4 regions of the Streptomyces sp. NPDC053474 genome follow, and region 1 is predicted to be linked to each of the others. Evidence: riboswitches for the same ligand, from Rfam matches in the RefSeq annotation. Region 1 holds a riboswitch; each other region holds the start of a gene.
What was found. Region 1 has a riboswitch for cyclic di-AMP ahead of ACIG3E_RS02130 (NlpC/P60 family protein). Riboswitches for the same ligand answer to the same signal wherever they lie in the genome.
Positions count from the first base shown of each region.

Region 2: it holds a riboswitch for cyclic di-AMP, as region 1 does, so the genes downstream of both, ACIG3E_RS25810 (C40 family peptidase) here and ACIG3E_RS02130 (NlpC/P60 family protein) in region 1, are expected to answer to the same signal.
Region 3: it holds a riboswitch for cyclic di-AMP, as region 1 does, so the genes downstream of both, ACIG3E_RS13080 (transglycosylase family protein) here and ACIG3E_RS02130 (NlpC/P60 family protein) in region 1, are expected to answer to the same signal.
Region 4: it holds a riboswitch for cyclic di-AMP, as region 1 does, so the genes downstream of both, ACIG3E_RS06860 (M23 family metallopeptidase) here and ACIG3E_RS02130 (NlpC/P60 family protein) in region 1, are expected to answer to the same signal.

Region 1 is NZ_JBITXV010000001.1:486,584-493,601, reverse strand. It holds gene ACIG3E_RS02150 (PspC domain-containing protein) at 1-1,144, shown strand, start outside; gene ACIG3E_RS02145 (LuxR C-terminal-related transcriptional regulator) at 1,141-1,875, shown strand; gene ACIG3E_RS02140 (NlpC/P60 family protein) at 2,027-3,133, opposite strand; gene ACIG3E_RS02135 (hypothetical protein) at 3,475-3,828, shown strand; gene ACIG3E_RS02130 (NlpC/P60 family protein) at 3,921-5,189, opposite strand; cyclic di-AMP (ydaO/yuaA leader) riboswitch at 5,197-5,353, opposite strand; gene pcrA (DNA helicase PcrA) at 5,647-7,018, shown strand, end outside.
Region 2 is NZ_JBITXV010000011.1:100,212-107,229, forward strand. It holds gene bioB (biotin synthase BioB) at 1-957, opposite strand, end outside; gene ACIG3E_RS25785 (8-amino-7-oxononanoate synthase) at 1,134-2,270, shown strand; gene ACIG3E_RS25790 (DUF397 domain-containing protein) at 2,349-2,573, opposite strand; gene ACIG3E_RS25795 (helix-turn-helix transcriptional regulator) at 2,583-3,443, opposite strand; gene ACIG3E_RS25800 (ATP-binding protein) at 3,706-4,137, shown strand; gene ACIG3E_RS25805 (DUF6328 family protein) at 4,150-4,668, opposite strand; gene ACIG3E_RS25810 (C40 family peptidase) at 4,874-5,350, opposite strand; cyclic di-AMP (ydaO/yuaA leader) riboswitch at 5,354-5,550, opposite strand; gene ACIG3E_RS25815 (hypothetical protein) at 6,064-6,369, opposite strand; gene ACIG3E_RS25820 (ATP-dependent Clp protease proteolytic subunit) at 6,377-7,006, opposite strand.
Region 3 is NZ_JBITXV010000005.1:45,342-52,359, forward strand. It holds gene ACIG3E_RS13055 (NAD(P)/FAD-dependent oxidoreductase) at 1-210, opposite strand, end outside; gene ACIG3E_RS13060 (exopolyphosphatase) at 655-1,611, opposite strand; gene ACIG3E_RS13065 (DUF501 domain-containing protein) at 1,814-2,335, opposite strand; gene ACIG3E_RS13070 (septum formation initiator family protein) at 2,366-2,863, opposite strand; gene eno (phosphopyruvate hydratase) at 2,962-4,248, opposite strand; gene ACIG3E_RS13080 (transglycosylase family protein) at 4,510-5,250, opposite strand; cyclic di-AMP (ydaO/yuaA leader) riboswitch at 5,255-5,440, opposite strand; gene ACIG3E_RS13085 (transglycosylase family protein) at 5,632-6,744, opposite strand; gene ACIG3E_RS13090 (cytochrome P450) at 6,872-7,018, opposite strand, start outside.
Region 4 is NZ_JBITXV010000002.1:703,810-710,827, reverse strand. It holds gene lhgO (L-2-hydroxyglutarate oxidase) at 1-890, shown strand, start outside; gene trmB (tRNA (guanosine(46)-N7)-methyltransferase TrmB) at 950-1,717, shown strand; gene ACIG3E_RS06870 (PrsW family intramembrane metalloprotease) at 1,832-3,169, shown strand; gene ACIG3E_RS06865 (aldo/keto reductase) at 3,172-4,116, opposite strand; gene ACIG3E_RS06860 (M23 family metallopeptidase) at 4,313-5,437, opposite strand; cyclic di-AMP (ydaO/yuaA leader) riboswitch at 5,449-5,616, opposite strand; gene ACIG3E_RS06855 (PP2C family protein-serine/threonine phosphatase) at 5,848-6,957, opposite strand.

The DNA.
Region 1 (7,018 bases):
CTTCATCGGACTCTTCACGGCGAACGGCCTCGGCGCGCTGCTCTACGCGGCGTTCTGGTTCTTCGTGCCCCTCGGCGTCGGCGGCGTCGGCGCCCAGCGCGCCGCCGTGGTCACCACGGAGACGGCGGCGGACGGCCGCCGCAGACTCGTCGCCCGCAAGCCGGACAAGGGCCAGATCGTCGCGCTCCTCGCGATGCTCGCCGTCGCCATGGTCTTCGTCGGCAGCGTGGACCTCGGCGGCCCGACGAAGGCGTATCTCTGGCCGACCCTGCTCGTCGCCGCCGGTGTCGCCCTCGTCTGGCGCCAGGCGGACAACGCCCGGCGGGCCCGCTGGATGGAGGTCGGCCGCAAGCGCCGCACCCTGACGATCGCCCGGACCGCGGCCGGTGTGCTCCTCGTCGGCGTCGGCGTGTCCGGCATCTTCGTGCTGCGCGGCTCCGCGTCCGACCTGGGCGCGGCCCTGCAGGCGGCGCTCGCCGTGCTCGTCGGCATAGCGCTGCTCGCGGGCCCCTATCTCGTGCGGATGACGCAGGACCTCTCCGAGGAGCGGCTGATGCGCATCCGCGCCCAGGAGCGCGCCGAGGTCGCCGCCCACGTGCATGACTCGGTGCTCCACACCCTGACGCTCATCCAGCGCAACGCGGACAGTCCCGGCGAGGTCCGCCGCCTCGCCCGCGCGCAGGAGCGCGACCTGCGCGCCTGGCTGTACAAGCCGGAGGGCACCGGCAAGGAGGAGGCCGAGGAGCCCGACACCCTCGCCGAGGCGGTCCGGCGCAACGCCGCGGAGGTCGAGGACAAGCACGGCGTCCCCATCGAGGTCGTCGTCGTTGGCGACTGCCCGCTCGACGAGCGCCTGACGGCGCAGATGCAGGCCGCGAGAGAAGCGATGGTGAACGCCGCCAAGTACGGTGGCGAGGGCGGCGCGGTGCAGGTCTTCGCCGAGGTCGAGGGGGAGACGGTCTTCGTGTCGGTCCGCGACCGCGGCCCGGGCTTCGACCTGGACGCGGTACCGGACGACCGCATGGGCGTACGAGAATCGATCATCGGCCGCATGCAGCGCAACGGCGGTACGGCGCGGCTGCGCACGGTGCCGGGCGGCGGCACGGAAGTCGAGCTGGAGATGGAGAGGACGGCGGCGACATGAGCGACGCGACCGAAGCGAGCGGGCCCGTGGATCCGGCCGCCGGGGCAGCGGAGGCCGGGACCGGCGCCGCACGGCGGGTGAAGGTCGTCCTGGTCGACGACCACCGGATGTTTCGCACGGGAGTGCAGGCGGAGATCGGCCAGACCGAGCGCACGGGCGTCGAGGTCGTCGGCGAGGCCGCGGACGTCGACCAGGCGGTCACGGTGATCACGGCGGCCCGGCCCGAGGTCGTGCTGCTCGACGTGCACCTGCCGGGCGGCGGCGGGGTGGAAGTCCTGCGCCGCTGCGCGCCGTTGATGGCCGACGCGGAGAGCCCGGTGCGGTTCCTCGCGCTGTCCGTGTCGGACGCCGCCGAGGACGTCATCGGCGTCATCCGGGGCGGCGCCCGCGGCTATGTCACCAAGACCATCACCGGCACCGACCTGGTCGACTCGATCTTCCGGGTGCAGGAGGGCGACGCGGTGTTCTCGCCGCGCCTCGCCGGTTTCGTCCTGGACGCCTTCGCCTCGACGGACGCGGCGCCGGTGGACGAGGACCTGGACCGCCTCACCCAGCGCGAGCGCGAGGTCCTGCGCCTCATCGCGCGCGGGTACGCGTACAAGGAGATCGCCAAGCAGCTGTACATCTCCGTGAAGACGGTCGAGTCGCATGTGTCGGCGGTCCTGAGGAAGCTCCAGCTGTCGAACCGGCACGAGCTGACGAGGTGGGCGACGGCCCGACGGCTCGTCTGACGGGCCCACCACGCCCCGCTCCGGCGCCGCTCCAGCGCCCTGCCCGGCCCGGCAAGCTCCGTCCCGTCACCCCGTTACGTCCCGTGCCGACGCGCTGCCCGCCCCACGACCGCCCGGCGGCGTCCCCGCCCGCCCCGCTCCCGCGCGGCCCTCACGCCACCCGTGTGGCGCCCGCGAACGGCATCTGGTCGATGGGGGCCAGACGGACCGGCGCGCTGGGGTTGGGGGCGTGGATCATCTGGCCGTTGCCCACGTAGAGGCCGACGTGGCTGATGCCGGAGTAGAAGAACACCAGGTCGCCCGGCTGGAGTTCGGAGCGTCCGACGCGGCGGCCCGCGTCGATCTGGGCGTAGGTCGTGCGCGGCAGCGAGACGCCCGCCGCGCGGTAGGCGGCCTGCGTGAGGCCGGAGCAGTCGAAGGCGTTCGGGCCCGTGGCGCCCCAGACATAGGGGCTGCCGAGCGCCTTGTAGGCGTACGAGACGGCCTTCGCGGCGCGGGAGTCGGGGGCCTTCACGGTGCCCGCCGGGACCGCGCCGCGCGCGTCGTCGCGGGACGGCCGCCCGGAGCTGTCGGAGCTGTCGGGGCTGCCTGAGCCCGCTGGGCCACGGGCTTCGTCGTCGCGCTCGGCGCGGGCGAGGCGCGCCCGTTCGTCGGCGGTCAGCCGGGCGAGCAGGCGCTTGGCCTCGCCGAGCTTGCCGGTCACGGTCTTCTTGTGCTTCCGCAGGTCCGCCTGACGGGACTTGAGGTCGCCGAGGGTGTCGTCGGCCTCGGTGTGGAGCTGGTCGAGCTCCCTGACCTGGCGTCGTACGTCGGCGACCTCGGCGGCCTGGCGACGGCCCGCGTGGTCGGCGCGGGTGGCCCGGTCGAGGAAGGCGTCCGGGTCGGCGGAGAGCGCGAGCTGGACGGACGGGTCGACGGCTCCGGCGCGGTACTGGGCGGTGGCCAGTGAGCCGAGGCCCTGGCGCGCCGAGTTGAGCCGCTCCGTCTTGCGGGCGGCCTCGTCCCGCAGGTCCCGCAGGGACTCCTCGGCCCGGTCGGCCTTCTCCTTGGCGCCGTTGTACTTCTCGGTGGCGACCTCGGCCTCGCGGTACAGCCGGTCGACCTTGGCCCTCACCTCGCCGAGGGAGAGCCGCGGCTCGGCGTGTCCGGTGCCCTCGAAGGCGGTCGCCGTGGCCGCCGACGCGAGGGCGAGGGTGGCGGCGGTACGGGCCGTATGGCCGCTGAGCGAGCGCTGCTTCGGCTTGCGGTGCTGTGGCACGGAGGCTCCACGTCCTTCCACAGTGGCCAGGTCCGGTACGGGTCCGGCGACGCCGCGCACAGGGGGAACGAGGCGCCGCCGGACTTCTCGGCGGTGATGTCCGGCTGCCGTCCCTGGTCCGGACGACGGTGGGGAGCCGGTCACCGGTCATGGACGCTAAACCTCGCCGTCACCGGGTCGTGACCTGTTGTGCGGAAGTGGCGCCCGTGGCCCGCTCGTGACCGGGCGCGACCGCTCCGGCGGCCGGTCGGCACCCGCTTCACCCGTTCCTGTGACCGATGTGGTGTTTGTGGTCCACCTGCCTGAAGGGGGGTGATACGGGCCCGGTTAGGCTCCGCCCCATGGACGTACTCATCCATCTCTTCGTCGGCCTGCACATCATCGGTATCGCCTCGCTCCTGGGCGGCTTCCTGACCCAGATGAAGGCGATGGGTGACGGCACGGCCCGCTTCGGCCCCCCGATGCTGCACGGCGCGCTCACCATGCTGATCACGGGCGTGGCCCTGGTCGGCCTGAACCAGGCCGACGACAACGAGGTCAACAACCTCAAGATCGGCATCAAGATGGCGGTCCTCGTCGTGATCCTCGGGCTCGTGTACCTGAAGCGCGACGAGGAGAGGGTGGACAAGGCGATGTTCGGCGCGGTCGGCGCGCTGACGACGGCGAACATCTTCATCGCCGTCCTGTGGACGTAGCCGCCCACCGCCCACGTTTTCGGCCCTCTACGTAGAGCAGCGAACCCTCTACGTAGAGGGCCGAAAACGTGTCGCCCTCCTAGGGAGATGGATCAGGCGGGCCGGACCACACTGTGGATCGGCATGTAGTAGATCGACTCGACGCGTACGTTCGCGCCCGGCTTGGGGGCGTGGATCATCTTGCCGTTGCCTATGTAGATCCCTACGTGGCTGATGTCGTCGTAGAAGAAGACCAGGTCACCGCGTTTGGCGCTGGACGTGGACACCGTGGTGCCGACCTTCACCTGGTCCCAGGTGGTGCGGGGCAGTGAGATCCCGGCGGTCTTCCACGCGGCCTGCGTGAGCCCGGAGCAGTCGTAGGAGCCGGGGCCCGTGGCGCCCCATACGTAGGGCTTGCCGATCTGCTTCTCGGCGAAGCCGATCACCTTCTCGGCCTTCGCGGCGTACCCGCCGTCCGTGCTCCCGGAACCAGAACCGGAACCGGAACCCGAACCGGAATCAGAGTCGGAACCCGCTCCCGACCCGGTACCGGTGTCGGAGCCCGACCCGGCCCCCGCCCCCGAGCCGCCGTCGGAGCCCCGCTCCCGCTCCCGCCGCTCGGCCTCCCTGGCCTCCTCGGCCTTCCGCTTACGCTCCTCCTCCGCCTGCTTGCGCGCCAGCTCGGCGGCCTTGCGCCGGGCCGCCTCCTCCTTCCGCTTCTCGATCGCGGCGAGCCGCGCCTTCTCCTCGGCGGTCAGCTTCGACAGGAGGGTGCGGGCCTCGCCGAGCTTGGTCTGGACGGTCCGCTTGCTCGACTTCAGCTCGTCGCGGGAGCGGCTGAGCGTCTTCAGGCTCTTCGCGGCCTTCGCGCGCTGCTTGGTGGCCGCCACCTGCTGGGTCTGGTAGTCGTCGACGGCCTTCTTCTGGCGGTTGGTGAGCCGGTCCGCGAGGTGGTTCTGGTCGAAGAAGCCCTTCGGGTCGTCGGCGAGCATCAACGCGGCGGTCTCGGAGACGGCGCCGGTGCGGTACTGGGCGGCCGCGAAGGAGCCGAGCTGCCGACGGGCCTCGTTCAGGTCGTCCGTGCGCTGGGCGACGTCGTCCAGGAGCTTGTCGACGTGCTTGCGCTGCTTGTCAGTGCGTTCCTTGGCCGAGTTGTACTTCTGGGTGGCCACGCCCGCCTGGTGGTAGAGGTCGTCGACCTTCTTCTGGACCTCTTCGAGGCTCGGCTCGGCGGGCCTGGTGGGCTCGGCGGGGGCGGACGGTGCCGCGTTCGCGCTCTGTGACAGGAGCGCTACGGAGGTCAGCGCGGCCGTCGTGATGCCGAGTGCGGGGGCGCTGCGTGCCAGGGGGGATCGGGTGCGCGGCTTGCGGTGCGACGCCAAGGGAGGCGACTCCTTCCGTGGACCGCCTACCGGGTTAGCTGTCGGGTTCGGGCGGTTCGGAAGGGCTGCCCTACCGGCCCGTGCGAGGCGCAGCGGGACGGATTCACCCCAGGATCATGGTGGGTCCCCGGCTCCGGACGCGTCGGGATCGGCGCGCGTCGGACTCGGCGGAGGCCGCGCGGCCCGGCGTGGTTCGCCGGTTTGGGGGGACGTGCGGCCCGCGGAGCACGCTAGCCAACTCCGGTGGCGCGGGGGAAGATTGATGTTCGATATGCCCGATACGTTTTCGTGACTTTCCGCACCTCCGTGTGGGGCCCGGAGCCGCCGCGACGCGGCTCACCTGCGGCGTGGCCCGGCGTGACCGCCCGGTGGCACCCCGTGGGCGGCGCCGGGCGGCCGGGGCGGTGGCCGGAACCCGGGGTGGTTTGTCAGTGGGGCCGCCTAGACTCGGGAGGCGATGAGCAGCCTCTTTGACGACAGCTTCCTGGCGGACCTCAAGCCCTCGCAGGGCGCTGAGGAGGAGCCCCCGCCGCCGCCCGAGGACAGCGCTCCGGAGCCGATTCCGGACGACCTGTTCGACGGGAAGTTCGACGCGCCCGCACCCCGGGACGGGTACTACCGGGACGGCGCCCCCCGCCCGGCCCTCGACCCGGCGGCGCTCCTCGACGGGCTGAACGAGAACCAGCGCGCGGCTGTCGTGCACGCGGGATCCCCCCTGCTCATCGTCGCGGGCGCGGGCTCCGGCAAGACCCGCGTACTGACCCACCGCATCGCGTACCTGCTCGCCGAGCGCGGGGTGCACCCCGGCCAGATCCTCGCGATCACGTTCACGAACAAGGCCGCGGGCGAGATGAAGGAGCGCGTCGAGCAGCTCGTCGGCCCGCGCGCGGGTGCGATGTGGGTGTCGACGTTCCACAGCGCGTGCGTGCGCATCCTGCGCCGCGAGTACAAGAAGCTGGGCTTCACGTCCTCGTTCTCGATCTACGACGCCGCGGACTCCAAGCGCCTGATGGCCTTGGTCTGCCGGGACCTGGACCTGGATCCGAAGAAGTTCCCGCCGAAGTCCTTCAGCGCCAAGATCTCGAACCTGAAGAACGAGCTGATCGACGAGGAGGACTTCGCCGCCCAGGCCGCCGACGGCTTCGAGAAGACCCTCGCCCAGGCGTACGCGATGTACCAGTCGCGCCTCCGCGAGGCCAACGCCCTCGACTTCGACGACCTGATCATGACGACGGTGCACCTCCTGCGCGCCTTCCCGGACGTCGCCGAGCACTACCGCCGCCGCTTCCGGCACGTCATGGTCGACGAGTACCAGGACACGAACCACGCGCAGTACGCGCTGGTGCGCGAGCTGGTCGGCCCTCCCCTGGAGGAGGGCGAGGAAGGCGAGGGGCCCGGCGAGCTGTGCGTGGTCGGTGACGCCGACCAGTCCATCTACGCCTTCCGCGGCGCCACGATCCGCAACATCCTCCAGTTCGAGGAGGACTACACGGACGCCACCACGATCCTCCTGGAGCAGAACTACCGCTCCACGCAGACGATCCTCAGCGCCGCCAACGCGGTCATCGAGCGCAACGAGAGCCGCCGCCCCAAGAACCTGTGGACGAACGCGGGCGCGGGCGCGGGCATCATCGGCTACGTCGCCGACACCGAGCACGACGAGGCGCAGTTCGTCGCCGACGAGATCGACCGCCTCACGGACGCGGGCGACGCGAAGGCCGGCGACGTGGCGATCTTCTACCGGACGAACGCGCAGTCGCGTGTCTTCGAAGAGATCTTCATCCGCGTCGGCCTGCCCTACAAGGTCGTCGGCGGCGTCCGCTTCTACG
Region 2 (7,018 bases), on a different contig from region 1:
CCCGGCGTCCGCGATCATCTCCAGGTCGGCCTTGCCCGCCTGGCCCTCGCTGGTCAGATAGTCGCCGAGGAAGATCGAGTTGGCGAGGTGCAGGGCCAGCGGCTGGAGCGTGCGCAGATGCAGTTCGCGGCCGCCCGCGATGCGGACCTCGATGTCCGGGCAGACGAACCGCACCATCGCGAGGATGCGCAGGCAGCGCTGCGGCGTGAGGTTCCACTCCTTGGCGAGCGGGGTGCCCTCGAAGGGGATGAGGAAGTTCACCGGCACGGAGTCCGCGTCCAGGTCGCGCAGCGCGAAGACGACGTCGACGAGGTCCTCGTCCGTCTCGCCCATGCCCGAGATCAGCCCCGAGCAGGCCGACAGACCGGCCGCGTGCGCCTTCTGCACGGTGTCGACGCGGTCGGCGTAGGTGTGCGTCTTGGTGATGTCGCCGTACGTCGACTCCGAGGTGTTCAGGTTGTGGTTGTACGCGTCGGCGCCCGCGCCGCGCAGCCGCTCGGCCTGGCCGTCGGAGAGCAGGCCGAGGCAGGCGCAGACCTCGACGCCCTCGTGTCGCTCTTTGATCGCCTTGATGGTGTCCGAGACCCGGTCGATGTCCCGGTCCGTCGGCCCCCGGCCGCTCGCCACCAGGCAGACCCGCTTGGCGCCGCCCGCGAGCCCGGCCGCCGCGGCCTGCGACGCCTCGTCCGGCTTCAGCCAGGTGTACTTCAGGATGCCGGTGTCCGCGCCGAGCCGCTGCGAGCAGTACGAGCAGTCCTCGGGGCACAGGCCCGACTTCAGATTGACCAGATAGTTCAGTTTCACCCGCCGACCGAACCAGTGGCGCCGCACCTTTCCGGCCGCCGCCACCACGTCGAGCAGTTCGTCGTCGGAGGTCGCGAGCACGGCGAGCGCCTCGTCACGGGTCGGCAGCTCGCGCCGAAGCCCCTTGTCCACCAGCGTGTTGAGCAGATCCATGGCGCCGATCCTGGCGTACGCGCGTCCGTCTGACCATGGAGAAACCACACAACAGAAGCCCTGACAGCTGTGGGTATTGCCACACCATGGCCCGGTGGCGCGACAGCTAGGGTCTGTGCACTGTCTACAAACGTATCCCCCCGCCCCGCTCAGGCGGGCGACGACCTGGAGGCCTCATGGCGAGCGCGCCGTTCGACTGGATCGACGAGCGGGCGCGGGCGCGCGAACGCGCCGGGCTCGTCCGCCGCCTGCGCCCGCGCCCGGCCGAAACCACCCTGCTCGACCTCGCGGGCAACGACTACCTCGGTCTCACCCGCCACCCGGAGGTCACCGCGGGCGCGGCCGCCGCCGCCCACCGCTGGGGCGGCGGCGCCACCGGCTCGCGCCTGGTCACGGGCTCCACCGAACTGCACGCGGACCTCGAGCGGGAACTGGCCGCCTTCTGCGGCTTCGAGGCCGCCCTCGTGCTGTCCTCCGGCTACGCGGCGAACCTCGCGGCCGTCACCGCCCTGGCTCCCTACGGCTCGCTGATCGTCTCGGACGCGGGCAACCACGCCTCCCTGATCGACGGCTGCCGCCTCGCGCGCGGCGCCACCCAGGTCGTGCCGCACGCGGACCCCGAGGCGGCGCGCAAGGCGCTCGGCACCCACGAGGGCCCCGCGATCGCCGTGACGGACTCGGTGTTCTCGGTGGACGGCGACGCCGCGCCGCTTGCCGAACTGGCCGCCGCCTGCCGCACGTTCGGCGTGGGCCTCGTCGTCGACGACGCCCACGGGCTCGGCGTCCTCGGCGACGGCGGCCGGGGCGCCCCGCACGCCGCCGGGCTCGCGGGCGCGCCCGACACGGTGGTCACCGTCACGCTCTCGAAGTCCCTGGGCAGCCAGGGCGGCGCCGTGCTCGGCCCGGCGCGGGTCATCGACCACCTGGTCAACACCGCCCGTACGTTCATCTTCGACACGGGCCTCGCGCCCGCGGCCGCCGGGGCGGCGCTCGCCGCGCTGCGGCTGCTCCGCCGCGAGCCCGAGCGCGCCGCACGCGCGCGTGCGGTGGCGCGTCGGCTCCACGAACTGCTGGTGGGTCAGGGGTTCTCGGCGGTCCGTCCGGACGCCGCCGTCGTCTCCGTGCGCGCCCCGTCACCCGAGGCGGCGGTGCGCTGGGCGGCCGACTGCCGTGCCGCCGGTCTCGCCGTGGGGTGCTTCCGTCCGCCGTCGGTCTCCGACGGCGTCTCGCGGTTGCGGCTGACCGCCCGCGCGGACCTGAGCGACGCACAGGTCGCCGAGGTCGTCGGGGTGATCAGCCGCACCGCACCCTGACACCTGAGATCTGGCACCTACGACCTGGGTCCGGGGTCCGGCGCACTCACTCGGGCCTCACCTAAGGGCCGTGGGCCTTCATCGAAGGGCGTCGACGAAGACTCCCCAGGCCGCGGGGGAGAAGAGCACGGCCGGGCCAGCCGTGTCCTTCGAGTCGCGCACGGCGAGCAGACCCGTCAGGGGGCCTGCGCCGAGCGGGGCCGTCTCCACACAGTTGTTCATTCCGTTGCTGCGGCTGCTGCGCCGCCACCGCGCGCCCCTGAGAGACGTGCTGGAGGGAACGTACCGAGGCAGTGCAGTCATGGTGCCTCCTTACGCGCCGTCACCTAACTCGGCGATGAAATCCATTGAATCCTGAACGGAAAGCGCCTGTCCGCGAAGCGAGTTGAAGGCGTCGGTGTACGCCTGAAGGTCTTCTTTCCGTTCGAGGTAGAGGCTACTCGTCAAGTGGTCGAGAACAACCACATCCAGATCGGAAATGTTCGGAAAGGAGAGAATAACGAAAGGCCCGATCAGGCCGATGTGCTCGCCGGAGGCGAACGGGAGTACTTGGAGCCGCACTTGTGGCAGCCGAGCCGCATCCAGTAACCGGCGCAATTGTCCGGAAAGCACCTCGGGGCCGCCCACCTGCCGCCGCAGCACCGCCTCGTCCAGGACCACGCTCAGCCGCAGCGGCGGCTCGCTGCGCAGCACGTCCTGGCGGGCGAGGCGCACCTGCACGAGGGCCTCGACCTGTTCCTCGGGCCGCCCGCCGAGCGCGGCACGTGTCACCGCGCGGGCGTACTCGGGCGTCTGGAGCAGGCCGGGAACCACCGTCGTCTCCAGCGTGCGCACCCGGCAGGCCTGCGACTCCAGGCTGATGAAGTCCCGGTACGCGGGCGGCAGGAGCCCGCGGTAGGCGTGCCACCAGTGGTGGCGCCCGTGCTCGTCGCCCCCGCCCGCGAGGGCGACGAGCAGCTCCCGCAGATGCGGGTCCTGAACGCCGTACGCTTCAAGGAGAAGCCGTACGTCGGCGGCCTTCACGCCGCTGCGGCCCGTCTCGATCCGGCTCACCTTGGACTGGTGCCAGCCGACGAGGGAGGCGGCCTCGCCGCTGGTGAGCCCAGCCTCGGCGCGCAACGCCCGCAATTCCGCGCCGAGCTTGCGACGGCGCACCGCGGGACCGTACTGCATGGCTGTCTCCTTCTGGGTCCTTCCGGAGGACCGCGCCAACGGTAGGGGACAGTAGGGGAACTGCCAGTGTTGCGCCCAAATACGGTCTGCCGTCGCAGAGTTCACCGCTTCGAGCGACAGATATATGCACATCTCGGTGGATCGGCGGGCGCTGCCCGCCCGAGAGTGGCAATCTGGCGCGAAGCACCAGCTCCGGGACGATCCTCAGTACTTTCGCCACGCGTCGGAAGTGCGGTCCCGGTGGGAAAGGGACGGCGCCGTCATGGCAGACCACCAGGAAGCATCAGTCACCCTGCCGAGCGACCCTGTCTCGGTCTCCACCGCCCGCACGTACGTGGCGGACGTCCTCACCGAGTGGGGCCTGCCGTCGGACGCCGACGTGGCCGACACGGTGCGGCTCATCGTCTCCGAGCTCGCCACGAACGCGGTGCAGCACACCCTCGGCCTCTCGCCCACCTTCACCGTGGACGTGCGGCTCGACCGCGACGAGCGGCTGCGCATCGGCGTCACGGACAGCCACCCCCGCTTCCCCCAGCGGTTGCCCGCCGCCGTCCAGCAGGACAACGGCAGGGGCATGGTCATCGTCCGCTGGCTCACCGCCGAGTGCGGCGGCAGACTCACGGTCCGTCCCACGGCGGAGGGCGGCAAGACGGTGTGGATCACACTGCCGTGGTCGGTGCCGGTGCAGAGCTGACCCGCGCGCGGGTCAGCTCCGCCCGCCCGCGCGGCCGACCAGGCGGGGCAGCACGCCCCACAGCCCGCCGCACACCAGGAACGTGCCCACGGCCGCGAGCACCCCGTCCGTGCGGCCCACGGCCACGTCGACGACGAGCAGGACGGATCCGGTGAGGGCCAGCACGAGCACCGCGAGGCCGACGGCCGCCAGCCGCGAGGACACCCGCACGATCAGCGGTTTGGCACCCCGCGCGAACAGGGTGCGGTGCAGCGCGGCGGGCGCCGTGAACAGCGCGGCGGCGAGCACCGCCAGGAGCAGCGTGACGACGTACGTGGCGCGCTGCACCGAGTCGAGCGAGGGGAAGCGCGGGGTGAAGGCGAGGGTGAGCAGGAACGCGAAGAGGATCTGCACACCGGTCTGGGTGACCCGCAGCTCCTGGAGGAGCTCGGAGAAGTTGCGGTCGGCCCGCTCCAGCGGCGTCTCGTTGCGCGTGTGCCGGGCGGCGTCCGGTCTGGAGACGCCCGCGGCACGGGGGTGATGGTCGGCCATGGTCCACGAGTATCCGCGCGGGGCCGCTCCACTCCCGCTCTGACGGCGAGGCCGGGCGGGTGACACCGGCGGCGCGTGGTGATCCGCCGCGTCGTCCGGGAGGGTGCCGCCGTCCGGGACCTGACCGGACGGCGGCGAAAGGCGCTGGTGGCGCCCGGAGCGGGCGGCGGCGCGGGCCCTGGGTGGGCCGCCGCCCGCCGACGGGTCAGCGGACCCGGCCGTACCAGACCTGGTTGGTCCAGATCTTCTCGAGCCGCACCACGGTGCCCCGCTTCGGGGCGTGCCAGATCTTGCCCTTACCGGCGTATATGCCGACGTGGTAGACGCTCCGGCCGGAGTGGAAGAAGACCAGGTCCCCCCGGGTGCGGTTGGCGGAGGACACCTTGCGGGTCTTGTTGTACTGCTGCTGTGCGGTGCGCGGCAGCTTCTTGCCGACGCGCTTGAACGAGTAGAGCGTCAGGCCCGAGCAGTCGAAACGGTTCGGCCCGACCGCTCCGTAGCGGTACGGGGAGCCCTTCTTGGACGCCGCGACCTTGAGCGCCTTCGTCCCGTGCGAGGTGGCCGCTTGGGCGTCTCCGGTGAGCCCGGGGGCCACGATGGTGCCGCCCACGGCGGCGAGTGTGAGAGCCGAAGCCGTACTGGCCCTCGTCAGCAGCGACGGAACACGATGCAGCGCAGTCATGCGCAACCCTTCGTCAGCCGCCTGAGAAGGATGACCTGTCGGGTTCGGGCAGGCGAAGATGCCCGGCCGCGCGATGCGACTTCACCCCAAGGGCCTTCCGGACTAGCCGGACGGCCCGCCTTGCTGGGTCCTCCACTCCTGCCGGTGCACAGATGTCGACCGGGCATCCGGGCGGCGGCAGGATTCGGCGTCCGCCCGGATCGCCCCGCCGCCTGTGGCGGGGGCTTGTCGTCGGAAGGGATCTTCACCCGAGAGGGGCGAAAAAGCCGAGCCGGATCGGCGGTATGTGAGGCTCCTCACGCCTGACCCGTTCCGGTGGACAGCGCCCGAATGGGGTCTAGGTCACACTCGGAGATGATTGCCCCATCAGCGCCGGAACGCCCGAATCCGGGTGCGGCGTAAGGGAGTTGCGCATTTTCGGGGGGCCGCCGGGACGATCGCCGATTACGCAGAAGGGGCGATCATCTCTGGTCATCTCCGGGGCAACCCCGAACTCGGCCCGACATCGGCGCACACCGGCAACGGGCGGATGGCGCAGGCGCGCTGGGTCCGGGGCGCGTTCCACGGTGTCAGATGTCACCGGCGCACGGGGTGACCAGGCCGAAAACGGAATGAGGGCTGGCTGGAAGTGTGGCACGGGACGGCCGGTCGTGGGGGGTGAATCGGGCGGAATCATGACGGACCCGCGTCCGCCGACGCCGCCTTGACCTCCGTCACGGCCCCGTCGGCGGCGGCACCGTCACGCGCGCGGCGCGCCGCTCGCCGTCCAGGACGCGCAGCGCCCGCGCGAGCGTCGGCGCGTGCACCTCGTTCTCCCCGCGCTGATGCATGAGCGCCAGCGCGTCCCGCAGCTCGGTCGCCCGGGCGACCAGCGCCTGCGCGGCACGCAACCCGCCGTACGTGTGTTCGACGCGGGCCGGGTTGATCCGGCCGAGGAGGTCGAGGACCGCCAGGTAGGCGTCGACCAGCTCGCCCTCGGCGCGGGTCAGCGCGGGCAGCGGCGGCAGTTCGGGAAGCACCCGCGCCTCACTCCGCGTCCGGGCGCGCGGCCTTGCGGCTCGGGACGACCCGGTCCACCAGACCGTAGGCGACGGCGGCTTCGGCGTCGAGCACCGTGTCCCGCTCGATGTCCGCCGAGATCTGCTCGGGCGTGCGCCCGGTGTGACGGGCGAGCATCTCCTCCAGGAGCGCGCGGGTGCGCCGCAGCTCCTCCGCGCGGATCCGCAGGTCGGTCGGCTGGCCGCGCACCGGCTCGGGCAGGGCGGGCTGCTGGAGCAGCACCCGGGCGCCGGGCAGGATCGACCGCTTGCCGGGCGTGCCCGCGGCCAGCAGCACCGCGGCGGCGGCCGCGGCCTGTCCGAGGCAGACCGTCTCCACCTCGCAGGAGGCGTACCGCAGCGTGTCGTAGATCGCGGTCGTCGCGCTGAAGTCGCCGCCGGGGGAGTTGACGTACAGCGAGATGTCCCGGTCGGGCGCCGCGTGCTCCAGATAGAGGACCTGCGCCATCACGTCGTTCGCCGAGACGTCGTCGATCGGCGTGCCGAGGAAGACGATCCGCTCGTCCAGGAGCTTGGAGTACGGATCCCAGGTGCGCGCGCCCGAACTGGTGCGCTCGGTGAACTCCGGCAGGACGGAACGGGCGGACGGTCCGCGCATGGCACGCCTCCT
Region 3 (7,018 bases), on a different contig from region 1:
GCGTCGCAGCGGGACGACGACGTGCCTCGGCGAGATGCTGCCGGCGGCGGCTTCGGGGAGGAAGGGCTGGTACGTCATGTACGAGCGCGGGTCGACGACCGTGACGGTCGCCTCGCCGTAGCGCATCTTCTTGAGAATGCGACGAGCTGCGTACAGGCCTACGTACCCACCGCCTACTACGAGGATCCTGGGACGCTCCGTGGTGCTCATGCCATTGAGTATCCACCCCCTCGGAGGGGGTCGCTCGTGCGCCCCTTCACAAGGATGGGTGGGGCCTCTGCTACACTTCGCCGCCCACGTGACGGAGGTCATGACACCTCAGGGGAACCAGCCGGTGCCGCGAGTCGTTGTCAACCCCTCGTGAGCAGCCACTCCGGGCCGCAACGCCGGGTGAACCAGTCCCCCGTTCACACCCCCGTAACACCTGCGATGCCCCTCGAGCGTCAGCCTCGCGCCTTCAAAACCCCGCCTGCGGACCCGAAACTCCTCGGAACCACGCCCTACCGGACCGTTTTCCTTGTGAAGAACTTCACGAACTTTCCCGACGGAGTGTCGCCGCCGGGCCGCCGAAGCCGCCCGACGGCTGCTCAAACGGCATCCGCCCCGCTCAAGCGGTGATCCGCGGGGCCGCGCCGAGGGGGTCCGCGGGGGCGGCTAGGCGTCGAGCTCCTCCGCCACCTTCCAGGCGATTCCGTCCAGGATGTCGTGTTCGCTCACGACCACCTCGCGGGCGCCGACCCGCTCCATGATCGAGAGCAGCACGAGGGCGCCCGCCGCGATCACGTCGACCCGGCCCGGGTGCATCACGGGGATCGCCGCGCGCTCGGCGTGCGTCGAGTGCGTGAGCCGCTCCACGATCGCCTTGACCTGCTCGTACGAGACGCGCGAGTGGTGGATCGCGGCGGATTCGTACGCGTCGAGGCCGAGCGCGATCCCGGCCACCGTGGTGACCGAGCCCGCGAGCCCCACCAGGGTCCTCGCCTCGCGCAGCGGGACCGTCTCCTCGGCGAGGTCGAGCGCCGCGGCGATGTCCGCGCGGACGGCGGCGAGCTGCTCGGCCGTCGGCGGGTCGGTGACGGCGCCATCGCGCACGAAGTGCCGCTCGGTCATGCGGACGCAGCCGACGTCCACGGAACGGGCCGCCCGGACGCCCGCGTCGCCCACGACGAACTCCGTGGAGCCGCCGCCGATGTCCACGACGAGGTAGGGCGTCTCCAGGTCGGCGCGGCCCGTCAGCTCCTTGGTGGCGCCCGTGAAGGAGAACTCCGCCTCCTGGTCGCCGCTGATCACCTCCGGCTCGACGCCGAGGATGTCCAGGACGCCGCGGACGAACTCCTCGCGGTTCTCCGCGTCGCGCGACGCGGAGGTCGCCACGAAGCGGGTGCGCTGCGCGCCGTGCTCCTTGATGACGGCGGCGTACTCGCGGCAGGCCGCGAAGGTCCGCTCCAGGGCCTCCGGGGCGAGACGGCCCGTCTTGTCCACGCCCTGTCCGAGACGGACGATCTGCATGCGGCGGTCGAGGTCGACGAGCTCGCCCGTGGCCGGGTCGGCGTCCGCCACGAGGAGCCGGATGGAGTTGGTACCACAGTCGATGGCGGCCACACGGGTCACGCTGGGTGCTCCTTTGCTTTGCCGGTTGCGCGGCGGTGAGGGGCTGTGCCCACCGGTTCCGCCCCGCGGAACGATTGCCCACAGCGAGAAGACGGACGATCAGGCGCTCCGCGTCGGGGCCGGTCCTCGCGCAGCCGGGGCTTTCGGGTGGGTGGGCGGCGGGGAGGGATCCCGCCGCGGTAGCGGCGGGTACGGGAACTGCTCAGCCGTCGGCGGGCGAGACGCAGGGGCCCTTGCGCCACCACTCCGGGAGCATGGCGATGGCCTCGTCGCCGAGGGGGTTCACGCCGGGGCCCGCGGCCAGGGAGTGGGCGACCAGGACGTGCAGGCACTTCACGCGGTCCGGCATGCCGCCGGCCGAGGGAAAGCCCTCCAGGACCTCGATGGAGTCGCGCCGGGCGATGTAGTCCTCGTGCGCCGCGCGGTACGCGGCGGCGAGCTCCGGGTCGGCCGCGAGCCGCTCCGTCATCTCCTTCATCACGCCGTTGGCCTCCAGCGTGCCGATCGCGGAGGCCGCGCGCGGGCACGACAGGTAGAACGTCGTCGGGAACGGCGTGCCGTCCTCGAGCCGGGGGGCCGTCTCGACCACGTCCGGGTTGCCGCAGGGGCAGCGGTGCGCGATGGCCCGCAGGCCGCGCGGCGGGCGGCCCAGCTGCGCCTGGAACGCGGCAATGTCGGCGTCCGTGGGCGCGGTGGACTCGGTCTGGGGCGGGGGCGTTTCCATGCCTGTCTTTCGGTGGGTGCGAGGGTCGGATCAGTTGTCGTCGGGACGGCCCGCGGCGCCGGAGCCGTCCGCCTTGTCGATGCCGTCCCAGACGTTGGAGTACCAGGGCCGGTCGGTGCCGCCGCCGTCGGGGCGGTGGCGTTCGGCGGCCTGGGGGTCGATCACCGTGAAGCCGGTCTCGCCGGGCATCACGTAGTGCAGCCGGTCGCGGATGCGCTGCTCGGCGTAGGCGTCGTCCTGCCAGCGGGCCTTCTCGTCGCGCAGGCGCTCGACGTTCTCGCGGTGCTCGGCCTGCTTCTGCCGCTGCTCGGCGATCTCGGCGCGCTGCGAGACGTACTGCCGCATCGGGTAGGCGAGCGCGACCACCAGCGAGCACACCACGAGGACGAGCAGCGCCGCGCGCCCGGTGAGCCGGGAGCGGCGGGCCTGGCGCTTGGTCTGGGAGCGGTAGACGCGCTCCGCGGTCTGCTCGCCGAGCAGCTTGAGCCGCGTCGCGGTGGAGAACCGGTCGCGGTTCTTCACGGCCATGTCCGCCTCCCCAGTACGTGCGTACGTCCCCGCACACGGTACGGGACCGAGTACGGGGACGTACGTACGACTGGCTAGGCCTTAGCCCTGGAAGCGGCTCAGCCCTTGAAGCGCGGGAACGCGCTGCGGCCCGCGTACACCGCGGCGTCGTCGAGGATCTCCTCGATGCGAAGCAGCTGGTTGTACTTGGCGACGCGGTCCGAGCGGGCCGGGGCGCCGGTCTTGATCTGGCCGCAGTTCACCGCGACGGCGAGGTCGGCGATGGTGACGTCCTCGGTCTCGCCGGAGCGGTGGGACATCATGCACTTGAAGCCGTTGCGCTGGGCCAGCTCGACGGCGTCCAGGGTCTCGGTGAGCGAGCCGATCTGGTTGACCTTGACGAGCAGCGCGTTGGCGGCGTCCTCGTCGATGCCGCGCTGGAGGCGCTCGGGGTTGGTGACGAAGAGGTCGTCGCCGACGATCTGGACCTTGTCGCCCAGCTTCTCGGTGATGATCTTCCAGCCGTCCCAGTCGTCCTCGTACAGCGGGTCCTCGATGGAGACCAGCGGGTACGCGGAGACCAGCTCGGCGTAGTAGTCGGTCATCTCGGCGGCCGAGCGGGACTTGCCCTCGAACTCGTAGGAGCCGTCCTTGTAGAACTCGGACGCGGCGACGTCGAGCGCCAGCGCGATCTGCTCGCCCGGGACGTAACCGGCCTGCTTGATGGCCTCGACGATGAGGTCGAGGGCGGCGCGGTTGGACTCCAGGTTCGGCGCGAAGCCGCCCTCGTCGCCGAGGCCGGTGGACAGGCCCTTGCCCTTGAGGACCTTCTTCAGCGTGTGGTAGACCTCGGCGCCCCAGCGCAGGGCCTCGGAGAAGGACTCCGCGCCGATCGGGGCGATCATGAACTCCTGGATGTCGACGTTGGAGTCCGCGTGGGATCCGCCGTTCAGGATGTTCATCATCGGCACCGGCAGCAGGTGCGCGTTCGGACCGCCGAGGTAGCGGAAGAGCGGCAGGTCGGAGGCCTCGGAGGCGGCGTGGGCCACGGCCAGGGAGACGCCGAGGATGGCGTTGGCGCCGAGCGAGCCCTTGTTGTCCGTGGCGTCCAGGTCGAACATGGCCTGGTCGATCAGGCGCTGCTCGGTGGCGTCGTAGCCGACGAGCTCCGGGCCGATCTGCTCGATGACGGCGAGGACGGCCTTCTCCACGCCCTTGCCGCCGTAGCGGTTGGCGTCTCCGTCACGGAGTTCGATGGCCTCGAAGGCGCCGGTGGAGGCGCCGGACGGAACGGCGGCACGGCCGGTGGAGCCGTCGTCGAGGCCGACCTCGACCTCGACCGTGGGATTGCCTCGGGAGTCCAGGATTTCCCGGGCTACGACGACGTCGATGGACGGCACGAGCATCTCCTTATGGGGTGTGACGCGGGGTACGCGGGGGTACTAGGGGCCGCGCTGGCCCCTGCGACACGAGCCTAACCGGCTCCGGGGCATCGGCCATCCGACCGCCCAGCACATGGACGGGCCGACGGACCGCACGCGGATAGTTCCCTCAGCAAACAAACTACCGGACAAAAAGGTACCGCCCCGGTGCGTCGGGGGGACGCGCACCGGGGCGGTAGCCCATGGGGACGGGGTGGCTCCGGGCGCTGCCGGGGCCGGGGCGGGTCAGCTGAGGTGCAGCTGCTGGCCCGGGTAGATGAAGTCGGCGTCGGAGACGATGTCGTCGTTCAGCTGGTACAGCTTCTGCCAGCCGCCCTTGACGTGGTGCTCCTGGGCGATCTTGGACAGGGTGTCGCCGGACTCGACCTTGTACTCGCCGTCGCCCTTCTTCACGACCTTGCCGGTCGGGGTCTGGACGGTCTTCTTCTCGACCTGCGGCGCGGCCTGCTGCGGCTGGTGCTGCGGCTGCGGCTGCGGCTTGGGAGCGGCCTGCTGCTGCGGCTGCGCCTGCTGCTGGGGCTTCGGCTTGGCCTGCTGCTGCGGCTGCTGCTGGCCACCGCCGGAGGAGCCGCCGCCGGTGTACGGCGAGCTGGACAGGCCCACGCCGCACTTCGGCCAGGCACCCTTGCCCTGGCCCGCGAGGACCTTCTCGGCGATCTCGATCTGCTGGGCCTTGGACGCCTTGTCGGCGGTCGGCGCGTACTTCGTACCGCCGTACGCGGCCCAGGTGGAGGCGGAGAACTGCACGCCGCCGTAGTAGCCGTTGCCGGTGTTGATGGACCAGTTGCCGCCGGACTCGCACGCGGCGACGCGGTCCCACTCGGCCGGGGTGGCGGCGTTGGCCGTGCCGGCCGCCATCAGCGGGGCGGCGACAGCGGCACCGGTGACACCGACGACGGTGGCGGCGCGGGTGGCCTTGTCGAGCTTGGTCGGACGACGGTGCTTGCCCTTGCCGGAACGCAGCATGAAGTGATCCCCTCACCGACGCCTGCGAGGTGAGCTGTCGGGTTCGGGCGGGTGAGTGCCCGGCCGCACGTCCTAGCGCGCGACTTCACCCCTAGCCGTGTCCGTGCGTCCCGCGGTCTGGCGACCGCTCAACGTCCGGGCCCGGCACTTACCTTGGGTCCCCCGCTCCTGCCTTCGGCGCTCGAAGCGACGACTGTTCCCGTCCGGCCGTTGGCAGGATTCGGCGTACCGACCGGCGGGGCCCGCTGTGGCGAGCGGTCATGACCGTAGTCAGGCAATCATCCGAATTTCAAAGACGATCAGGGCTTCTGAGACCCATCTCTCACTTGCCTCTCACCGTCTTTAAACCGGACATTCATCGCGAACTGCCGGGCTTTCGGCCTACTTCCCGCCCGGCTCCCCCTCGGTCACTTCCTTGTCGTCCGCGCCCAGTTCGAGCCGCTGACCGGGGAGGATGAGGTCCGGGTCGGAGCCGACGGTCTTCTTGTTGCCCGCGTACAGATCCGACCAGCCGCCGTCAAGGTCGTGGCTGTCGGCGATCGCCGAGAGGTTGTCGCCGGAGCGGACCGTGTACGTGCCCGCGGGGCGCTCGGCGCCGGGGACGTCCCGCGCGTCGCCGCGCGAGGCGTGACGGCCGGGGCCGGTGTCGCCGGACGGGGCGTTCTCGTCGGCGCGGTCGCCGCGGTGGCGGCCGGAGGAGCCGTTCCGCGACGCGTCGTCCGTGCCGGGCCCGGCACTGTCGGACTCCCGCGGCGAAGCGCTGTCGTCCGCACCGGACTTGTCGGAGCCGTCGGCGGCGGGCTTGCGGTGCTTGCCGCCGCGCCCGTCGCTCTTGCCGCCCTTCTCGCCCTTGCCGCCCTCGTCGGCGCGGTCGGCGCCGCCGTCCCGGCTGTCCGCTTCGTGACCCTTGTCTCGCGCGTCGGCGGAACTCCCGGGCTTCTCGGCCCTGTCGGAGTCGTCCGCGTCCGTGGCGGCGCCCTCGCGCTCGCCCTTCGCGTCCTTCTCGCCCTTGCGCTCGTCCTTCTCCTTGCCCTCGTCCTTGCCGGACGTCGTGGACCCGTCGGAGTCCGCGGGGCGCGGCGGGGTCGTGGGCAGGCCCGGGTCGACGTCGGCGGCCGCGCCGCCCGTCGTCAGGCCCGCGGCCGGGGCGCAGTTCGGCCAGGCGTCGGGGCCGCGGTCGGCGAGCACGTTCTCGGCGACGTGGATCTGCTGGGAACGGCTCGCCTGGTCGGCGGTCGGCGCGTAGGAGAGGCCGCCGTACTGCTCCCAGGTGTCCTGGGTGAGCTGGAGGCCGCCGTAGTAGCCGCTGCCCTTGGCGCTCCACGCGCCGCCGCTCTCGCACTCCGCGACCTTGTCCCACGTCTCGGCGTCCGCCGCGCTCGCGCTCGACGCGCCGAGGAGCGGGAGGGCGATGGCGGATCCGGTGACGCCCGCCGTGACGAGGATCGCCGGGACCTGGCGGGGGCGACGGTGACGGCCTTGGCCGGAGAGCATGCAGGTGCCTTTCGTGGACGACAGGTCGGGCGCGGCGCGAGCGCGAGCGCGCGGGTGCCGGGCCGTCGTGAACGTAGCGGCACTCGAACGCCAGTCACAAGTCGGTTCAGCCGAGATCACGCGAAAGTCACATGGTTGACGGCCCATCAGCACGGGTGACCCGCGGGGCGGGTGTGAAACGCACCGGCAAGGTCCGCAGGCCCCGCATGATGAGCCCGCCGCGCCACCTCAACTCCTCCGGGGCCACGGCCAGTTGCAGGTCGGGCAGGCGCCG
Region 4 (7,018 bases), on a different contig from region 1:
TGCCCCGCCTGCACGCCCTCGTCCAGCGCGGCCGGGAGAACGGCATCCCGGTCCGCGAGCTCGGCCCCGCCCAGATAGCGGAGTACGAGCCGGACGTGCGCGGCATCGCCGCCATCCACGTCGGCACCACCGGCATCTGCGACTACGGCGCGGTCGCCGAGCAGCTCGCCCACGCCTCCGGCGCCGAGGTGCGCTACGGCGCCCAGGTCGTCCGCGTCGACCGCCGCCCCGACCGCGGCGTCGCCGTGCGCACCGCGCGCGGGGACGTGCTGCGCGCCAAGGTCCTCGTCAACTGCGCGGGGCTGCACTGCGACCGGATCGCCCGGCTGACCGGCGACGAGCCCGACATGCGGATCGTGCCCTTCCGGGGGGAGTACTTCACGCTCGCCCGGCCCGAGCTGGTGCGCGGGCTCGTGTATCCCGTGCCCGACCCGGCCTTCCCCTTCCTCGGCGTGCACCTCACGCGCGGCGTCGACGGCGGCGTCCACGTCGGGCCGAACGCGGTGCCCGCGCTGGCCCGCGAGGGGTACGACTGGTCGGTGGTGCGGCCCCGCGAGCTGGCCGCGACGCTCGCCTGGCCGGGCTCCTGGCAGATCGCCCGGCGCCACTGGCGGTACGGGGCGGGGGAGCTGCGCAGGTCCCTGTCCAAGGAGGCGTTCACGCAGGCCGTGCGGCGGCTGCTGCCCGGGGTGCGGGCCGAGGACCTGGTGCCCGCGGCGGCGGGCGTGCGGGCGCAGGCCGTGCTGAGGGACGGGACCCTCGTCGACGACTTCCTGATCCAGGAGGGAGCCCGGGCCGTGCACGTGCTGAACGCGCCCTCGCCCGCGGCCACCGCCTCGCTGCCCATCGGCCGGGAGGTGGCCCGCCGGGTCCTCGCCGCGCTGCGCTGACCCGACCGGCGGCTCGGGGCGCCCCCGCCCGGTCCCGCCGCACTAAAATCGACGGCACTGTGTCTGAGAACTCCCGCCCGAAGGGCGCCCCCCGTTTCCCCGAAGGTCCCGTGCCCGACCCCTCCGGGGGCCGGTTCGAGCGGCGGATCCGCAGCTTCACGCCGCGCCGCAGCCGGGTCACCACCGCCCAGGGCGACGCCTTGCAGCGCCTGTGGCCCAAGTGGGGCTTCGACATCGACGGCGCGAAGGTGCTCGACCTCCAGGAGCTGTTCGGCTCCGAGGCGCCCGTCGTCCTGGAGATCGGCTTCGGCATGGGCGAGGCCACCGCGCAGATGGCCGCCGCGGACCCGGACACGAACATCCTCGCCGTGGACGTGCACACCCCCGGCCAGGGCAACCTGCTGAATCTCGCGGAGCGGAACGGCCTGTCCAACATCCGGGTCGCCAACGGCGACGCCGTGATCCTGCTCCGGGAGATGCTCGCCCCGGAGAGCCTGGACGGCGCGCGCGTGTATTTCCCCGACCCCTGGCCCAAGGCCCGCCACAACAAGCGGCGCCTGATCCAGCCGGACTTCCTGACGCTGCTCGCACCCCGGCTCAAGCCCGGCGCGGTGCTGCACTGCGCCACGGACTGGGAGCCGTACGCGGAGCACATGCTGGAGGTGCTCAGCGCGCACCCCGACTTCGAGAACACCCAGGCGGACGGCGGGTACGCGCCGCGGCCCGACTTCCGACCGCTGACCCGCTTCGAGGGCCAGGGCCTGCGGAAGGGACACGTCGTGAACGACCTGCTGTTCCGCCGCGCCGCCACGCTCGCCCAGGACTGAGGCGCGCGGCCGGGCCCGGGGCACGACGCACGACGCCGGGCCCGGGGCACGACGCGGGCCGCCAAGGCCCGAGGCACCGTCGCGGCCCGCCGCAACCCTCGTTAGGGTCGATTCGTGGCCACCAGCCCCGCACTCCCGAGCCACCCGACGCCGCCCGGCGGGCCCGACGGGTCCGACGCGTCCGCCGGAGCGCCCGGGCCCCGGCATCCGCACTGGTGGCAGCGCGGGGCCATCCGGGCGACGGGCCTGGTCATCCTGCTCGCCCTCTCCGGCCTGGTGATCCTCGCCCTGGTGCGCGAGCAGACCGGCACCGAGGGCTTCCTGGTGGGGCTCGGCCTCGCCACGCTCCCCGTGCCGCTGCTGATCGCCGCGTTCCGCTGGCTGGACCGGGTGGCGCCGGGCCCCTGGCGGAACCTTCTGTTCGCCTTCTCCTGGGGTGCCTGCGCGGCCGCGCTGATCGCGATCATGGCGAACAGCTTCGCGACCCGCTGGATAGCCACCGCGACGGCCGACCCGACCAGCGCGGACACCCTGGGCGCGACCGTCATAGCCCCCGTCGTGGAGGAGACGGCGAAGGCGGCGGCCGTCCTGCTCGTCTTCCTGTTCCGCAGAGCCGACTTCACCGGGGTCGTCGACGGGTTCGTGATAGCGGGCGTCACCGCCACCGGCTTCGCGTTCACCGAGAACATCCTCTACCTCGGCAACGCCTTCGGCACCGACCAGCTCAGCGGCGAGAGCGGCCTCGCCTCGGTGACCGCCGCGACCTTCTTCGTCCGCGTTGTCATGTCACCGTTCGCGCATCCGCTCTTCACCGTGCTCACCGGCATCGGCTTCGGCATCGCCGCCGTGACCGCCGAGCACCGCACCGCCCGCCGCGCGCTCCTGCCGTGCGCCGGGCTGCTCCTCGCGATGGGCCTGCACGCCGTCTGGAACGGCTCCGCGGGCTTCGGCGAGTACGGCTTCTTCGTCGTGTACGCGACCTTCATGCTGCCGCTCTTCGGCCTGCTCACCTGGCTGGCCGTCTGGCTGCGCCGGCGCGAGCTGCGCCTCGTGCGCGACGAGCTGCCCGTGTACGTGGCCGCGGGCTGGTTCACCGCGCCCGAGCCCTACGCGCTCGGCTCCCTGTCCGCCCGCACGCTCGCCCGTGACTACGCGGCCTTCCACCTGGGCAAGCCCGCGGGCCGTACCGTCGTCGAGTACGAGACGTGCGCGACGGCCCTCGCGCTCCTGCGCCACCGCGCCCGGCACGGCAGGGCGGGCGCCGACTTCGTCGCGCGGGAGCGGGAGCTCCTTGAGGCCCTGTGGGAGCGCAGGGCCGTGGCCGCGCCCGCGCTCGGGTACGCGGCGCGGGCGACGGCCCCGGTCCAGGTGCCGCTGCCGCACGCCGCGTACGGGCCCGTCGGGGCGTACGGCCCGGTGCTTCCCCCGTGCCACAACCCCTATCGGCCCTGACGTCAGGCGGAGGCCGCCGTGAGGGCCGCGAGCTCGGCCTCGGTCAGCTCCAGGTCGCCCACCGCGAGGAGCGCAGGAAGCTGCTCCAGGGTGCGGGCCGAGGCGATCGGCGCCGCCACGGTCGGCTGCGCGGCGAGCCAGGCGAGGGCGACGGTGGCGACCTCGGCGTCGTGGGCCTTCGCCACCTCGTCGAGGGCGGCCAGGACGCGGCGGCCGCGCTCGGTGGCCAGATACTCGCCCGCCTTCTCGGCGCGGGCGCTGTCGACCCGCGTGCCCGGGCGGTACTTGCCGGTCAGGAAGCCCGCGGCGAGGCCGAAGTAGGGGACGGCGGCGAGCCCGGAGCGCGACGCGATCTCCTGGAGCGGGCCCTCGTAGGTGTCGCGCGAGACGAGGTTGTAGTGCGGCTGGAGCGCCACGTACCGGACCAGGCCCTCGCGGTCGGAGAAGTCGAGGGACTCCTGGAGGCGCTCGGCGGTGATGTTCGACGCGGCGATCGCGCGCACCTTGCCCGACCGCACCAGCTCGTCGAGGGCGGTGATGAACTCCTCGACGGGCACGGACGGGTCGTCGTAGTGCGTGTAGTACAGGTCGATGTAGTCGGTGCCGAGGCGGCGCAGCGACTCCTCGGCGGCGGCCTTGATGGTGCTCGCGGACAGGCCCTTGTACTCGGGCAGCGCGCCGACCTTGGTGGCGACCACGACGTCGTCGCGGTTGCCGCGCTCGGCCATCCACCGTCCGAGGACGGTCTCGGACTCGCCGCCCTTGTTGCCGGGCACCCAGAACGTGTAGGCGTCCGCGGTGTCTATGAAGTTGCCGCCCGCGGCGGCGTAGGCGTCGAGGACGGCGAAGGACTGGTCCTGGTCGGCGGTCCAGCCGAAGACGTTGCCGCCGAGGGCGAGCGGGAAGACTTCGAGGTCGGACGATCCCAGAGGGCGAAGTGTGGTCATACCGGCGCCAACATCCTTGCGAAGTCGGGAATTCCGGTGTCGGACGACGGATTCCAGACAATGGATTCCAGGATGTGGAACCGGCCGGGGAGGGCTGCGGGACGGAGGAACCGGCGGCCCTGGCGTCGGGGGGTCGTCGCCAGGACCGCCGGAGTCTGAGGACCCTTCGCGGTCAGCGGTCAGCGGTCAGCCGGGGTCAGGGGGTCAGGCCCTTGCCGCGCAGCCAGGACAGCGGGTCGATGGCCGCGCCGCCCGTCCTGACCTCCAGGTGGAGGTGGACCCCGGTGACGTTGCCCGTGCCTCCCATGCGGCCGATGACGTCGCCGGTGCTGACCTTCTGGCCCACGCTGACGGAGAGCGAGGACTGGTGGCAGTACCAGATCTCGGTGCCGTCATCGAGCTTCAGGACCGTGCGGTAGCCGTACGCGCCCGCCCATCCGGCCTCCGTGATGGTGCCGGAGTGGACGGCCTTGAGCGGGGAGCCGTTGGAGCCCGCGAAGTCCAGGCCGGTGTGCCGCCCGGAGGACCACATGGCGCCGGAGTCGCCGAAGTGGGAGGTGAGGACGTACGAGGAGGCGGGCAGCGTGTAGCTCTTGGCGAGCTTCGCGAGGCGCTCGGCCTCGCGCTTCTTGCGGGCCGCCGCCTCCTTCTTCCGCTTCTCCTCCGCGGCCTTCGCCTTGGCCTCGGCCGCCGCCTTGCCCTGCTGGGCCGTGGCGGTCGCGGCGGCCCTGGCCACGGCCGCGTCCTCGGCCTGCCTGCGCTGCGCGTCGTCCGCCTGGTGGTGCTGGTCCTCGGCCTGCTGGAGGATGCGGGCCCGCAGCACCTCGCCCGCGTCCGTGGTGCCCCGCTCGGCGTCGGCACCGGTGACGCCCGCGGAGCTGAGCGGCGCCGCGGCCGCGGCGGTGGCCGGTGCGGCGGTGTCGTCGCCGTCGACCAGGGAGCCGACGCCGGGCAGCGACCCCAGGTCCGGCAGGGCGATGGAGACCGGCGGCTTGCCGCCCTGCGCGGTGGCGATGCCGCCCGCGCCGACGGCGGCGATGACGCCGACGCCGAGGACGGTGGAGCTGCGGGCGAGGCCGCCGCCCTTCTTGTGGATGCGGTGCTTGCCGCGCACGGGGCGGACGGTCTCCGCGGTGGGGTTCCACTCCTCCCAGGAGGCCGGGGGCTCCGGGGAGGCGCAACCGGCGTACCCGGCGGGCGCGAAGGCCTCGGCCTGGTCGGCGTACCCGGTGTGTCCCCCGGGTCCTTCGCCGCCGTCGGCACCCTCGATGAGACTGCCGTGGGGTATGAGCGCTTCTGGGGCAGGCCGGTTGGACGCCACGGGGGCGCACTCCTTTCCTTCCTTCTCGCCTACCGGGTTAGCTGACGGGTTCGGAGCAGGAAGGTCTCCTACGGCCGCTGCTCGTGCGGCGGATACGGGTCCGCGTGCGCGAGAGGCGTCCGATTCACCCCAAGATGGTGGTTCCCCGGCTCCCTTGCGGGATTAGGCGCGTGCGCGCGGAGCCGCCGGGTGTGACGGCTGGGACGACCGCGCTGCGTTATCGAACGTTAATAGACAGCGGGTCGGTATTCCAAGCTGTTCGAGTTGATCGTTAACGCTTACGCCACGAACACAACGGGACATCAGGGCCGGGAATAGGGCGAGTTGAGCGTGCGCCATGACGCTGCGCAGCGGGATCGATCTTCAGCTGCGGATGACGGGTCGTCAGTTGCGCTGCGCTGGGGCTCCGTTCAGTCACAGGGCGTGACGGGTCGTCGTACGGCGAGGAGCGCCATGTCGTCGGTGGCGCCGCCGCCGGTGTGGTCGAGGACCTCGGCGACGAGCGTGGACAGGAGCGCGTCGGGGGCGTCCGCGCCCGAGAAGACGCGGCCGCCGAGCCGGGCCGCGGGGTCGTAGAAGACGCCCCGCGCGTCCCGGGCCTCGCTGAGCCCGTCGGTGTGGAGCAGCAGCGTGGATCCGGGCGGGAAGTCGGTCTCGTCCGCGCGGTCGGGCCAGGCGCCGAGGTCGCCCATGCCGAGCGGCAGCGCGGGTTCGGTGGGCGAGAGCACGCGCAGGCGCCCGTCGGCGCGCAGCAGCAGCGGCTCGGGGTGGCCGCGGTTGACCAGGCGTACGCTGCCGCCGCCGCGCGGGATCTCCGCGAGGACCGCCGTGGTGAACCCCTCGAAGGCGTCGAGCCCGTCGCGCCGCGTGCCCTCGCGCGCCAGGGCACGCTCCAGGCGCTGCGCCACGGCCTCCAGGGTGGCCTCCTGCTCGGCCGCCTCGCGGAAGGCGCCGATGACGACGGCGACGGCGGCCACCGCGCCCATGCCCTTGCCGCGTACGTCGCCGACGATCAGCCGGACGCCGTGCGGGGTGTCCTGCACCGCGTACAGGTCGCCGCCGATGAAGGCGTCGGCCTGCGCGGCCTCGTACCGGGCGGCGACGTCCAGGCCGCCGATGCGCGGATCCGGCTGCGGCAGGACGGCCCGCTGCGCGGCCTCGGCGATGGAGCGGGCGGAGGCGAGGCGGGCGTCGCCGCGGCGGACGACGCGGTTGATCACGACGGCGAGGGCGCCGACGGTCAGCATGGTGACGAACGAGGTGACGACCTCGACGTCCACGCCCGCGTGGTTGTCGACGCGCAGGGCGAGCACGGCGGCGCAGGACACGGCGGCCGTCGCCACGGTGGTGCCGAGCGAGAAGAACGGGGCCGCGATCAGGGGCGCGGCGGCGAACAGCGGGGACGCGGTGAACTGGGGCGGTGTGAGCGTGTCGAAGACGACCCCGACGACGATCAGGAGCGGGGGCAGCACGCGGGTGAGGGCCCGCTCGCGGCGCGGTGCCGGGCCCTCAGCGCCCATGGCACGCCCCCGGCCCGGCTCCGGCACGGAGGCCCCCACCGCCCAAAGCAACCACCGCTCC